3 regions of the Janthinobacterium sp. SUN100 genome follow, and region 1 is predicted to be linked to each of the others. Evidence: predicted binding sites of a transcription regulator. Region 1 holds the regulator's gene; each other region holds the start of a gene.
The links. Region 1 encodes FNR, which switches genes on or off when oxygen is low (the NO sensors DNR and NnrR bind a similar motif). Its sites were predicted from a motif close to TTGATNNNNATCAA; they were not measured.

Region 1 (4,513 bases):
ACGGGCTTGGCGATGAAATCGCTGATGCCGGCCGTCATGCAGCGCTCGCGCTCGGACGCCAGCACGCCCGCCGTCATGGCGATCACGGGCAGGTGCAAACGCAGTTCCGTGCGGATGATGTGGGTGGCGCTGAAGCCGTCCATGACGGGCATCTGCATGTCCATCAGCACGATGTCGTAGCGCAGCGCTTCCGTGCGCAGCCGTTCCACGGCTTGCAAGCCGTCGCCCACCACGTCCAGGGTGGCGCCCATGTGTTCGAGGATGCCGCGCGCCACGGCCTGGTTCAAATGGTTGTCTTCCACCAGCAGGAAATGCACGCCGGCCAGTTCCGTGCCCAGCGGCTGGTGCAGCATGCGTTGCTCGCCGCCGTCGTCTTTGGCGATCAGCGCCTGGTGCAGGGCGTCGAACAGGCTCGAGCCCGTGATCGGCTTCATCAGCACGACGTCGGCCTCGGCCGCGCTGGAGATTTCTTCCAGGTGGTTGCGGGCGAAGGCGTTGACCATCACCACGATGGGCTGGCGCTGGCCGCTGGCCGCCTGGCGGATGGCCTTGGCCGTGGCCAGGCCATCCATGACGGGCATGTGCCAGTCGGCCAGCACCACGTCATACGGTTGCTGCTGCGCCAGGCGTTCGCGGTACAGCTCGATGGCGGCAAAGCCGGAGTCCACTTCGTCGGCCAGCCAGCCCCACGCCTCGATCAGCTTGACGATCAGTTCGCGCGTGGTGCGGTTGTCGTCGGCCACCAGCAGGCGCAGCTGGCCCAGCGCCGGCGTGCGCCGCGTTTCGGCCGGCTGCGCCAGCATCTCGAAGGGCACGTTGAACCAGAAGCGGCTGCCCTTGCCTTCGCTGCTGGCGACGGCGATGTCGCCGCCCATCATGTGGATCAGCTGCTTGCTGATGGCCAGGCCCAGGCCCGTGCCGCCGAAGCGCCGCGTGATGCTCTGGTCGCCCTGGGAAAACGCGGCAAACAGCTGCTGTTGCTGCAGTTCCGTCATGCCGATGCCCGTGTCGCGCACTTCGAAGCGCAGCCAGGCGCGGCCGCTCTCGCTCTCGGCCAGGCTGACGGCCACCACCACTTCGCCGCTCTCGGTGAACTTGATGGCGTTGCCGGCCAGGTTGACGAGGATTTGCTGCAGGCGCTGGGCGTCGCCCACGAGACGCCGCGGCACATCGGGCTCGACGGCGATGGCCAGTTCCAGCTCCTTTTCGCCCGCATTCATCGTCATCGTCGTGGCCAGGGTATTCATGACTTCGTCGAGGTCGAATTCGACGGGCGACAACTCCATGCGCCGCGCCTCGATCTTCGAATAGTCGAGCACGTCATTGAGGATGCCCAGCAGCGACTGGCCCGCCACTCTGACCATGGTCAGATACTTGCGCTGTTCCGTGTCGAGCCTGGTATTGCCCAGCAAATACACCATGCCCAGCACGGCATTGAGGGGCGTGCGGATTTCATGGCTCATGTTGGCCACGAAATCGCTCTTCGCGCGGTTGGCCGCCTCGGCCCGGTCGCGTTCCTGTTCCAGCTCCGCCGCGCGCGATTCGAGTTCCTGCTGCAGGCGGTCGCGTTCGCTCATCAGGCCGTTGAACGCTTCCGTCAGTTCGCCGATCTCGTCGCGCTGCTGCACCGGCACGGGCGTGAAGCGGCTGCCGCTGGTGCGCAGGGCTTGCAGGGTGTCGCGCAGGCGCACCAGCGGCGACAGCAGGCGCACGGTGACCCAGCCCAGCACAAAGGCGGCCAGCAGCGAGGCGAGGATGCTCCACAGCACCAATCGGTACAGCACGCCATCGAACGGTTCGAAGGCATCCTCGACGGGGAGCGAGGCGGCCAGCAGCCAGTTCACGGATTTCAGGCGCTTGAAGCTGTTGACGGCCGTGATGCCGCGGCTGTTGGTGCTGACCATGCTGCCTTCGCCATCTTCCTTCAGCAGCTGGGTCGTCGTCAGGTTGGCGTTCGGCTTGCGCGGTTGCAGCAAGCGGCTGGTATCGGGGTGCAGCACGTAGCGCGGCACGGCGCCGCGCGTGAGAATGAAGTAATAGCCGTTCTTGCCGATCTTTTCCGAGCGCAGGCGGCCCAGCAGGTTGTCCTTGTACAGGCGCAGCACGCCGATCACCACGCCGGCCACCTGGCCATCGGCGGCCAGCACGGGCGCCACCATCTGCACGATGGGCATGCCGCTCGACTTGCCCAGCATCGGTTCGGTGATCATGGGCTGGCGCGTGCGCAGGACGGTCTGGAAATACTCGCGCTCGGCGACGTTGATGCCGGCGCGCCCCGCTACCTCCGGCATGTCGGCCACGACGGCGCCATGCGCGTCGAGCACCAGCACGTCATCGAACAGCACCAGCATCGAGCGGCGCGAATAGTATTCGCGCAATTGGGCGGGCCGGGCGATCAATTCCGGCGGCTGCTGCCTGGCCGTCAGGGTGACGATCTGCAGCAGCATGCCCAGCTTGTCGTCGAGCTCGGCAGCGGTGCGGGTGATCAGGGACGATTGCTGGCTCAGCAGTACTCGGGTGAAGTCGTCGCGCATGTGCTGCACCTGGATCATGGTGACCAGCGCGATCATGGCGATCGAGGTCAGGCTGGTGGCCAGCGCGACTTTTGTTTTAATGCCGAGAGGCTTCATGATTTCCTTTTCAGTACCGGGCGGCACAGGCGGCAGATAATGCTGTCAGGAATTTTCCTATCAATACCCCAGCTTGGCAAGCGCCGCCGCGCAAATTGCCCGCCCTGTACGGGCTTTTGACGATGTTGCCATATAATTAAAGGCTGGACGTCGTTTATTCGCCGAATTTACGGTGAAATTGGCATACGGCAACCCTGTATGCGGCTGTATGCAGTAAACTTGTTGTTGCATTTTCTAAAAGGTACCGACATGACTGAAGCGCTACTCACTCCAACCTTGCCCACCGTGAACGTGGAGGCGTTGCGTGCGCGATGCTCGACCTGCAGCATGCATCAATTGTGCCTGCCGATGGGCCTCGATGTGGGCGACATGGACAGGCTGGACCAGATCATCGGCCGCCGCCGCAAGATCGTGCGCGGCGCCTCGCTGTTCCGTATCGGCGACTCGTTCCAGAACCTGTATGCGATCCGCCTGGGGCATTTCAAGACGTACCAGATCAATCCGGGCGGCGAAGAGCAGGTGACGGGCTTCCAGATGGCGGGCGAACTGCTGGGCATGGACGCCATCAGCGCCGACCGCCACCACTGTAATGCGGTGGCGCTGGAAGACAGCGAAGTGTGTGAAATCCCGTTTTCCAGCCTGGAACAATTGTTGGGCAATATGCCGACCCTGCTGCGCCATTTCCACCGCATGATGAGCCAGGAAATCACGCGCGAGCAAAGCGTCATGCTGTTGCTGGGCAATATGCAGGCGACGCAGCGCTTTGCCGCCTTCATCGTCAACCTGGCGTCGCGCTATGAAGCGCGCGGCTATTCGGGCAGCAATTTCCAGCTGCGCATGTCGCGCGAGGAAATCGGCAACTACCTGGGCCTGACCATCGAGAGCGTCAGCCGTCTGCTGTCGAAGTTCAAGAAGGAAGGCTGGCTGCGCGTCTCCAACCGGGAAATTGAAATCCTGCAGCCGGCCAAGCTGAAGGCGATTACGGCCGGCACGGACACCTGCAAGTAACAGCACCGTCAAAACCTGCTGCGCGTCGCGCTTTGCGGCCTGCGATGCTCGCTGGCTCGGCGCCCCCGTGCATAGCACAGCTGCGCTTCTCAACCACAAATCACTGCCGCTCGCTACGGTTTTCCCGGCGCTGTACGTTATAGCTCTTCATCCGCATGCAGCGCGATGCTGCGCTGCAGGGGCCAGGTCCAGATGCCGGACAGGCGCCACTCGCGTTTGTCGTTTTCCACCAGCACTTGCCAGCGGCTGCGCTCGAGCATCGGCAGCGCCACGGAAAAATTGCCGGCCGCATCGGGTTGCACCAGCACCTTGATATCCTTTTCCGGCAGGGTCGCATGCGCCAGGTGCAGCTGCAAAGGCGCCTGATAGGCCTTGCCGAAGCTGTGCACGGAACCGGTCAGGCGCGCTTGCGCCACGTCATACGACAGGCGCGTATCCATCGCCAGGTCGCTGGCGATCGTGTCGCGCTTCAAATCCTGGTTGATCGCCTTGCCCTGTTTGTAATAATCGCCCACCACCAGCGCATCGGGCTGCGTAAACGCGATATAGCCCATGAAGCTGCCGACGACCACGGACAGGCCGGGGCCGATCATCAGCAGCCATGGCCAGCGGTGCTTGTACCACGGTGCAACGGGTGCTTGCAGTTTCAGACTGTCGGACATGGTATTTCTCCTGTTTAATCAGCCAGTCCCCGCATGGGGACCGGCCTTCCTGCAACTTCGTGGCGGCGGCGAGGGCACCCGGTCCCCGTCCGCCTTTCCTTGTTACCGCGGCACGATGAATACCGCGCTTTCACGCACATGCAGCGATGGGTCGTCCAGCGATTGCAATTCGATCGCAATCTTGTTCGAGCCCTTCTCTCCCACGCCGTGCGG
Region 2 (4,513 bases), on a different contig from region 1:
ATCACCGTCGAATATCGCCATAACTTCCCCCTCGATCCGCTCGATGTCGTCCGTGTCTTCGATCAATCCGGCATCAAGCGCCCGACCGCCAATCTCCCGAGAATCGCGCGCATGTTCGCCGCGCCTTGCCTCTCTCTGTCGGCTTGGGTGGATAATGAGCTGGTGGGGGTGGCCCGCTCGCTGACCGATTATGCGTATTGCTGCTATCTGTCGGACCTGGCCGTCGACCAGCGGTACCAGGGGCTGGGTATCGGCAAGGAACTTGTCAAGCGCACCCAGGCCATCATCGGCGACGACGTGTCCTTGATACTGCTCTCCGCCCCGGACGCCATGTCCTACTATCCGATGCTCGGTTTCGAGCCTGCCGGCAACGCTTACGTCATCCGGCGCAAACATTGAGCGACCGTTTTAACAATTCCCGCACCTGATGAAACCCGTCTATACCCTCGCCGAAGCCCTGGCAAAAGATCCCGGCCGCGTCGCCAAAACCCAGGCCCTCACCCTCGACAGTGCCAGGCCCCACATGGGCCTGAAGGGCAGGCATGGCTTGTTCGCTTCCGATGTCTGGTGGGAAAGCATCGAGGCACAGCGCCTCCCGACGCAAACCTTGACGGGCATCATCGAACGCACGTATTTCGCGGGCCAGGACAGCCGCCGTGGCGATCAGGTCAACAGCTTCACCTTGCGCATGGCGGATGGCTCGGCAGTGGACGAAAGCATCTACATAAACCACAAGCAAGACATCAGGCTGTTCGTGCCTGGCGCGATGGTGACGATGGTCTACGCGCAAGATGAGCTGAAGGCACAGCCGGCCGCCGACGGCGGTGTCAATGTGGCGCGTATCGTGCTGGAAGTGGCCATATCCGTCAGAAACGATAAAGAGTAGGGGGTGGCGCCATGCCGATGCTCCACGATCTGCACAAGCTTGATATTGGACAAGTTTCTAGCTGAAATTGGTTTGACCTCCCCCCGCGCCAGGTCTAGAGTCGACAAGGAACCCTCAACGGACCACGATCGCCTCCCATGGCCAAGCCTTTCCCCTTGAATCCCAAGAACCCCGAACGCATCTGCTGGGGCTGCGACAAGTATTGTCCGCCGGATGCCATGCGCTGCGGCAATGGTTCCGAACGCACGCAGCATCCGATCGAGCTGTTTGGCGAAGGCTGGAATGACTGGGGGCTGGCGGCGGCCGACAAGGCCGACAAGGACGAACACCAGCCTTGACGGCAAGCGCAGCACGCGGCGCGCCGCTACAATCTCTTCATCGCGTCCGCGCTGAGGAGCCTCCATGCAAGAAACCCTGTCCCGCTGGCTGGCAAGCAGCGCCGGCGATGTCCAGTTCGTCGAGCACCCGCTGCGCAACACGGCCACGGTGGCGCTGTCGCATGCCACCCTGATCCGTTTCCTCGCGCATACGGGACACGTGCCCCTCATCATGAGCGTCCCCGCGGCTCCCTGATGCTCAATGCCCGGCCACGGGCGCGCCGCCGCTGCGCCGTCCCAGCCGGAAACCATGCGCGCGGGCAGACCAGGCGATGGCAAAGGCCAGCACCAGCAAGCTGACCATGGCCCACGGGAAGGCGCCCGCGCCCCAGGTTTCCAGCAAGGCGCCGCCTGCCACGCCCGCTGCCGCGATGGCTCCATTCCACGCCACCACATTCATCGACAAGGCCACGTCGGCGCCGCTGCCGGCCGTGTCGGCCAGCGCCGTCTGCAACAGCGTTGCCGCGCCGCCAAAGGACAAGCCCCAGACGGCCATGCCCAGGTAAATGACAATGGGAAACTGTGACGCGATGCCCAGCACGAGGGCCGTCGCGGCGAACACGCCCAGGCTGACCAGCACGGTGGCGCGCAGGTGGCGCTCGACCAGCTTGCCCGTGATCCAGATGCCGGCCATGGCGGCGGCGCCGAAGACGAGCAAGACCAGGTCGACCCGTTCCGTCAATCCGGCCGGCGCCACGAATGGGGCGATGTAGGTGTAGAGAATGTTGTGCGCCAGCATCCAGGCGATGACGACGGCCAGCACGGGGCGCACGCCCGGCGTCGTGAAGACGCGGCGCAGGGGCAGGCGTTCATGGACGGACTGGCCCGGATAGTCCGGTACCTTCGCCAGCACCCAGGCGATCAGGATCAATGTCAGGGCGGAAATGATCCAGAATGCGGCGCGCCAGCCGACGAGCGAACCGAGCAAGGTGCCCAGCGGCACGCCCAGGGACAGGGCGACAGGCGCGCCCACCATGGCAAGCGCCAGGGCGCGGCCTTGCTGATGCGGCGCCACCATGCGCCGCGCGTAGCCTGCCAGCAAGCTCCACGCCAGTCCGGCCGCCATGCCGGCAAAGAAACGGGCCGCGAGGGTCAGCCAGTAGTGGGACGACAGCGCCGTGACGGTATTGAACACGAGAAAGCCGATGATGGTCAGCAACAGCACGTTGCGGCGGCGCCAGCCGCGTGTGGCGATGGTGAGCGGAATGGCTGCCAGCAGGGAGCCGAGGGCATAGGTCGTGACCATTTGCCCGGCCAGCGCGGCGCTGATGCCGAGTCCCGTGCTGATCTGCGGCAACAAGCCGGCGGGCAAGGTTTCCGTGACGATGCAGATAAAACCCGTCATGGCCAGGGCCAGCAAGCCGGCGACGGGGAGGCGGTCGGCCAGCGCAGGGCTGGCTCCGGTAGTGATAGTGGCGTGATTCACGGCAAACATCCTTGTCAAGTGATCAGGCGCAGGAGTGCCCCTGACCGTCGCTGCGATATATATGTATCGATCGGTACAAATATAGGCGATGGCGCGCCGCGTTGTCAACGACTTCTGTATCGAGTAGTATGTAAGTAAATGAGGAGGAGCGAAGGATGGCGCAAATGGGACGGCCGCGCACGTTCGACCGGCAGGCGGCGGTCGAGCAGGCCATGTTTTTATTCTGGCAGCAGGGATATGAATCGACGTCCTTGAGCCAGCTCAAGGCGAGCCTGGGCGGCGGCATTTCCGCGCCCAGCTTTTATGCGGCGTTCGGCTCGAAGGAAGCGCTGTTCCGCGAAGCGGCACAATGCTATCTGGACACGTTTGCGCGCGTGACGGAATGCCTGTGGGACGATGGCCTGGCGCCGCGCGCAGCCATCGAGCTGGCCTTGCGCCAGTCGGCCAGCATGCAGTCCGATGCGGGCCACCCGCCCGGCTGCATGGTGGCGCTCGGTTGCATGAGCGCGCCGACGGCCGAGCATGCGGCCGTGGCCGCGCCCCTCACGCAATCGCGCGCCCGCACGCGTGCCGGCTTCGTGCGCTGCGTCGAGCGGGGCATGGCCGGCGGCGAATTGCCTGGTGATATGGATGCCGTGGCGCTGGCGTCCGTCTTCGACAGCTTTCTGTCGGGCGTGGCTATCCAGACCCGCGATGGCGTGGGCTACGCCGTGCTGGACAACGCCATCACGCAGATTCTGCGCGTGTGGGATGCCAGCCGCGTGCCAGGCTAGACGCTAGGCCTGGGCCGCAAAGCGAAACTCCAGCACGTCGTCGCCGTATTTGTCCGTCTCGCCCGTCGAGGTCCAGCCCAGGTAGCGGTAAAAGCCGTACGAACGCGAAGCGGGGTCGTCGGAGCAGCCGAGGAACAGCCGTTGATGACCGTGCGCGCGCAGTTCCGTCATCACCAATTCCAGCAGGGTCTTGCCGATACCGAGGCCTTCGAATTCCGGCAGCAGTGCCAGGACGATGATTTCGCCCGTGTCGCGCTCGCCAAAGCAGTAGCCGACCAGCTGGCCGTCATGATGGCAGACGTGGCCAGGCAAGCTGCCCGAACGCATCATTTCCGCCCAGGTGTCGGCCGTGATGCCCACTTCCGCCAGGCGTTCCGCGGGCACGGCGTTTTGCCGCGTCCTGCCCCGCAAGTCGATAAAGGCCGGAGTGTCTTCCGCCTTGGCGGGATGGAAGGTAATGGAAGCTGGATGTGTCGTCATGTCATTACTCGCTGGTGTCGTGTCTGTGGCGGCAATGAGGTTGGATAAACCTCATTCCCAGGATTTGCGCATGGTTTGCGCATGGCGTTGCCAGTCAAAGATTTTCGTATTCTCGATTGCCTGCTGGCCGGGATTGCCGCTATCGATGATTTCATCCTTGACGATAATCAAGTCGTTTTTGTCATTCAAGCGGTATTCCCGGTAACGCTCGCAATCCTGTGCGCGCCGGGCGATGGCGATTAATGTGTTGCCCCGCCACGCATAGCTGTCTTCATAAAAGCATTGCGCCGCGCAGCCGCAATTGGGAATGCCCCCTTCGATTCTTTGCTCGGCCATGTTGATGTTCAGATTCGGAATGGCTGACAAGGGTTGATTGAAACGGTATTGCTGCGCTGGCGCATCCCACAGCCATACATCGGAACAGCGGATGCGTCCCTGGCTATCCGTGTATCCGGTGACCCACAGGTCGGCATGGCCGTCGAAATTCATGTCCAGCAGCAGCGCGTGCAAATTGCCCGTGCCGCTGCTGCTGCAACTGCCATGCATCCACTGCTTTCCGATTTTCAGCCGA
Region 3 (4,513 bases), on a different contig from region 1:
CAGGTTCACGGCGCAGTAGGTCTTGCCTTCGCCGGGCATGGCGCTGGTGACGACGATCAGGTTGCCGTGGCGGATGGCCTCGGTGCCGCTGGCGCGCGCCTGGCGCAGCAGCGGGCGCTTGATGATGCGGAAATCCTCGGCCACCGAGCTGCGTCCGCCTTCCTGCGTGAGCATGCCTTGCTCCGCCAGCCGGGCCAGGTTCAGGGGGCGGTACTGGGGCGACCGGGCCGCGTCCGCGCCATCCGCACCCGCCGCGCCCGCTGCGCCGTACGGCACGCCGGCCTCGGCCACGCCCAGGATGGTGGGTTCCTGCTTGCCGCTGTCCTTGCTGCTCATCGTCGCTCCCTGGGATCTAGAATTTCAGCAGCGCGGCCGTCATGACCCCGCCGTACAGCACGAACAGGCTGCCCAGGCAGGCGCCAAAGCCATAGCGTGCGCGGCGGCGGCGCACTTGCTGCAGCGCCGTCCAGTTCATCGATACCGTGCCCAGCACGTTCAAGCCCGTCGCGTCGCGCAGTTCGGCGGGGCTGAGGAAGGTGGGACGCACCTGGCTGATGAGCAAGGCCGTGGCGACGCCGGCCACCAGGGCCGCGCCCAGCGCCGCGCTGAACAGCAGCGGGCGGTTCGGGCCGACGGGCGCATATTGCACCGTGGGCGGGTCGATGATCTTGAAGGCCATCATTTCCGTGGTGGAGCTGAGTTCGCCCGACAGCTTGGCCGCTTCGCGCCGGCCGATCAGCTTTTCATAGTTTTCCTTGTTGATGATGTAATCGCGGTTCAGCTGCGCCAGCTGCGACTCCACCTCGGGCACGGCATTGCTCTGCGCCAGCAGGCGTTCATTGCGCGCGTTGTATTCCTGCACGCGGGCGCGGATGGCGGCCACCTTGGCGTCCGCATCCGTCAGCGCCACCTTCAGCTGCTGCAGCATGGGGCTGTAGTTCTTGCCCGGGTCGCCGGCCGCCGTCTTCAGCTTGCTTTCTTCGATCTTGCGTTCTTCCAGCTGGGCAATGAGGCGCTTCGAGGAGATGATGTCGGGGTGCAGTTCCGTAAATTGCATGCGCAGGCTGTCGAGGTTCTTGTTGAGCGTGGCGATGCGCTCGTCGAGTTCGGGATTCGCGATGGCCGATGCGTTCGGCTCCAGGTCGAGCACGGGCTCGTCGCCTTCGATCTGGCTCTGGATGGCCTTGCGGGCCTGCTCCGCTTCGACCAGTTCCAGCTTGGCATTGTTCAGGCTATCGGACGACATCAGCAGCTGGCTGCCATAGTCGATGCCCTGGCGCGGCAGCAGCAGATTGTTGCGGATCTTGAATTCCTTCACGAGGTTTTCCGCCGCGCTCAGCTTGTCCTCGTAATTCTTGATCTGCTCGTCGATGAATTGCACCGCCTTTTGCGAATCGCCCTTTTTCCCCTGGAAACTGCCTTCGACAAAGATGGTGAGCAGGCTTTGCACCACGTCGCGCACCAGCTTCGGGTCGCGCCCGCTGTAGCTGATCGTGTAGATGTCATACGCGTTGGTGCCCGTGATCTTGATGCGGCTCATCAGGTCGTCGAGCTGGGCCTCGTGTTCGCGCACGGTCTTCGAATCGAGGTCGAGGTCGACCATGCGCATGACGCGCTCCACGTTCGGGCGGCTGAGCAGGGTGCGGCTCATGATGGCCACCTGCTGTTCCGTGTTCGGCACGCTGGTCATGCCGGCCATCAGCGGCTTGAGGATGGTTTGCGTATCGACAAATACGCGCGCCGACGTCTGGAAGTCGTCGGGCAGGGTGATCACCTTGATGAAGCCGACGACGGCCACCAGCCACGCCACCAGCACCGCATGCCAGCGGTACTTCCAGATGCCTTTCAGGCTGGAAAGCAATTGCTGTATCAATTCTTCCATGTCGCTTCCTTCAGGTGACGGTGCTGCACGGTCGATGGGCTGGCGACGGCGTCTTGCAAGAAATGCTTGCCTGTTGAGTAAGCAAAGTATAGGGCGGCTGGGAGGCAAAATTTCCCAAGATGATTGCTTCTTGATACGCCTCAAGGTTGACTTGCCGGGTTTTAATAATCATAGGAAGTTCGCGGCCCAGGCTGGTTCTGCGCGGCCGGCCATGGACGCGCCATCGACTCGAAGAGGCTCCGCATGAATCCGTTTCGCCGTGCATTTGTCTGCAACACGCTGGGCCTGGGCTTGGCCGCCGGCCTGCTGGGTGCCTGCCGCACGTCCCATCCGCTGGCGCCCTCCGACGACAGCGCGCCCATGCACGACTACCTGATCGGACCGGGAGACTCCGTCAACATCATCGTCTGGCGCAATCCGGAAGTGTCGCTGACGGTGGCCGTGCGGCCGGACGGCAAGATCACCACGCCGCTGGTCGAGGATTTGCCCGCCAGCGGCAAGACGTCGACCCAGCTGGCGCGCGACATCGAGCAAGCGTTGGGCAAGTTCATCCAGCAGCCCGTGGTGACGGTCATCGTCACCAATTTCTCGGGCCCGTATGGCGAGCAGATCCGCGTCATCGGCGAAGCGGCCAAGCCGCAGGCGCTGCCGTACCGGCTGGGCATGTCGCTGATGGATGTGCTCATCGCCGTGGGCGGCATCACCGATTTTGCGGCCGGCAACAAGGCCAGCATCATCCGCATGCGGGAAGGCAACCAGCAGCAGCTGGGCGTGCGCCTCGACGACCTCTTGAAGCGTGGCGATATTTCCGCCAACGTCATGATGCGCCCGGGCGACGTGCTGCTGATACCGGAGAGCTTCTTTTAATAGCGGACTCGGCAATATCAAAACAGCACTTATATTTGTCATTTTGTACTTGCAGGCAAATTTCAGCATGCAATTTTGCTATTAAATAGCATATTTCTTCTGTTTTTTTTGCCTGGCGCGGGAACTTCTCCAGTTTTTATCTTGTCACAAGGCATTGGCTTCAGTCCGTCTCGACGGCGGCCGATGAACGTGAGGACAAGATGAGCTTTGAAGATGAACCCATTATTTCCTTCGACACGCCCGGTACTTTCAATGACCTGGTGGTGGGCGAGGGGCAGATCGACCCGGCCATGGAGCATGAGCTCGACCTGCAGCGCTTTCATATCCGCATGGCCAATTCGCGCGGCCGGCGTGAGGCGGCCAGTTTGCTGATCCGCAAGATGTACGGCTGGCGCGGTTATGCCGTCGATCCCGGCATCGCGCATGCCCTGAATAAAATCACGCTGTTTGCGGAAACGGCCGGCACCACCGTCGGCACCATGACCCTGTGCCTCGACAATGACGAGACCGGCTTGCCGGCCGATGAAAACTTCCGCGACAAGCTCGACATCCTGCGCGAGGAAGGCCGGCGCCTGTGCGAACCGTCGCGCCTGGCCATCGACAAGGGGGTGAGCAAGCGCGTGTTCGCGGCGCTGATTCATATCTCTTATATCTATGCCCACAATATTCACGGCTTTACGGATTACGTGATCGAAGTCAACCCGCGCCACGTGGTGTTCTACAAGCGCATGCTGGGATTCCAGGACTTCGGCGGCGAGCGCGAGTGCACGCGCGTGGGGGCGCCGGCCGTGCTGCTACGGCTGGACCTCGATTACATGGGGGCCCAGATCCGTAAATACGGTGGCCTGATGGAACAGCATGGGGGTGAACGGTCGTTTTACCCCTTTTTTTTTCCGACATGGGATGAGCCCGGCATTACGGACCGGCTGAGGCAGGGGCGCAATTGATCACTCATTTGTTTTTCAGCAAGAGCGTCTGCATGTAGCTGCCCGGAATCGCGTAGGTGATGCCGCTCGGGGCACTGATGGCCGCTTCCTTGAGGCCCTTGACGTACACCATGTTGACGATGCCGTAGACGAGACCGGTCTCGGGATCGAACAGGGGGCTGCCGCTGCTGCCCGGATACGCCGTCGCGTCCAGCTGGAACACGGTGTACGGCGCCTTTTGCAGCTGCGCCAGGCGCCGGATGTCGAGGCGCTGCGCGTTTTCGCTGGGCATGACCACCGGCGTCAGCGATGACACGGTGGCGCGATGCGTCACGTGGTGCAGCCCGAGCAAGGTGCCCAGCGGAAAGCCCGTAAACGCCATGGCCTGGCCTTCGCGCACCGTGGCCGCGTCGCCCAGCGCCAGAGCGGGCAGGGGCGCGCCCGCCAGGCGCAGCAAGGCCAGGTCATGTTCCGTGTCCACCGCCTGGACCCTGGCGGGGCGAAATTGCGCCGCCTCGCCCTGGCCCGTGAGGATGCCGATGACTTCATTCGGATTGGCGTCGAGCAATTTCTGGATCACGTGGGCGCAGGTCAGCACGCTCAAGCCGTCGCCCGTCACGAAACCCGTGCCGATGAAATTCATCGGCGGCGTGCGCGTCTTTTGCAGGCTGCCCACGCCGACGATGGACGGTTTGATGCGCGCGATGGTTTGCGCCAGCGGCGCATCGGCGCGGCACGGCGCGCTGGCCAGGGCCAGGCAGAATAGGAGGGCGGAAAACAGGGTAGTCATGGCGGCGCGCTTTCAAGGTGGGGAGGTGGCGGGCAGGGCGCGGGCTGC

Region 2: a site for FNR is predicted at 926-939, ahead of O0881_RS15630 (DUF3079 domain-containing protein). Genes of this name have one in related genera too.
Region 3: a site for FNR is predicted at 2,013-2,026, ahead of O0881_RS01860 (XrtA system polysaccharide chain length determinant). Genes of this name have one in related genera too.

The regions. Positions count from the first base shown of each region.
Region 1 is NZ_JAPUBU010000003.1:715,063-719,575, forward strand. Features, by position in the region: gene O0881_RS19730 (response regulator) at 1-2,630, opposite strand, end outside; gene fnr (fumarate/nitrate reduction transcriptional regulator Fnr) at 2,880-3,638, shown strand; gene O0881_RS19740 (FixH family protein) at 3,776-4,300, opposite strand; gene ccoG (cytochrome c oxidase accessory protein CcoG) at 4,403-4,513, opposite strand, start outside.
Region 2 is NZ_JAPUBU010000002.1:747,733-752,245, reverse strand. Features, by position in the region: gene O0881_RS15640 (GNAT family N-acetyltransferase) at 1-399, shown strand, start outside; gene O0881_RS15635 (hypothetical protein) at 428-886, shown strand; gene O0881_RS15630 (DUF3079 domain-containing protein) at 1,024-1,224, shown strand; gene O0881_RS15625 (hypothetical protein) at 1,289-1,459, shown strand; gene O0881_RS15620 (MFS transporter) at 1,463-2,608, opposite strand; gene O0881_RS15615 (TetR/AcrR family transcriptional regulator) at 2,854-3,462, shown strand; gene O0881_RS15610 (GNAT family N-acetyltransferase) at 3,466-3,942, opposite strand; gene O0881_RS15605 (hypothetical protein) at 3,994-4,513, opposite strand, start outside.
Region 3 is NZ_JAPUBU010000001.1:466,321-470,833, forward strand. Features, by position in the region: gene O0881_RS01855 (XrtA-associated tyrosine autokinase) at 1-336, opposite strand, end outside; gene O0881_RS01860 (XrtA system polysaccharide chain length determinant) at 353-1,882, opposite strand; gene O0881_RS01865 (XrtA/PEP-CTERM system exopolysaccharide export protein) at 2,126-2,749, shown strand; gene O0881_RS01870 (long-chain N-acyl amino acid synthase) at 2,950-3,696, shown strand; gene O0881_RS01875 (serine protease) at 3,701-4,465, opposite strand; gene O0881_RS01880 (hypothetical protein) at 4,462-4,513, opposite strand, start outside.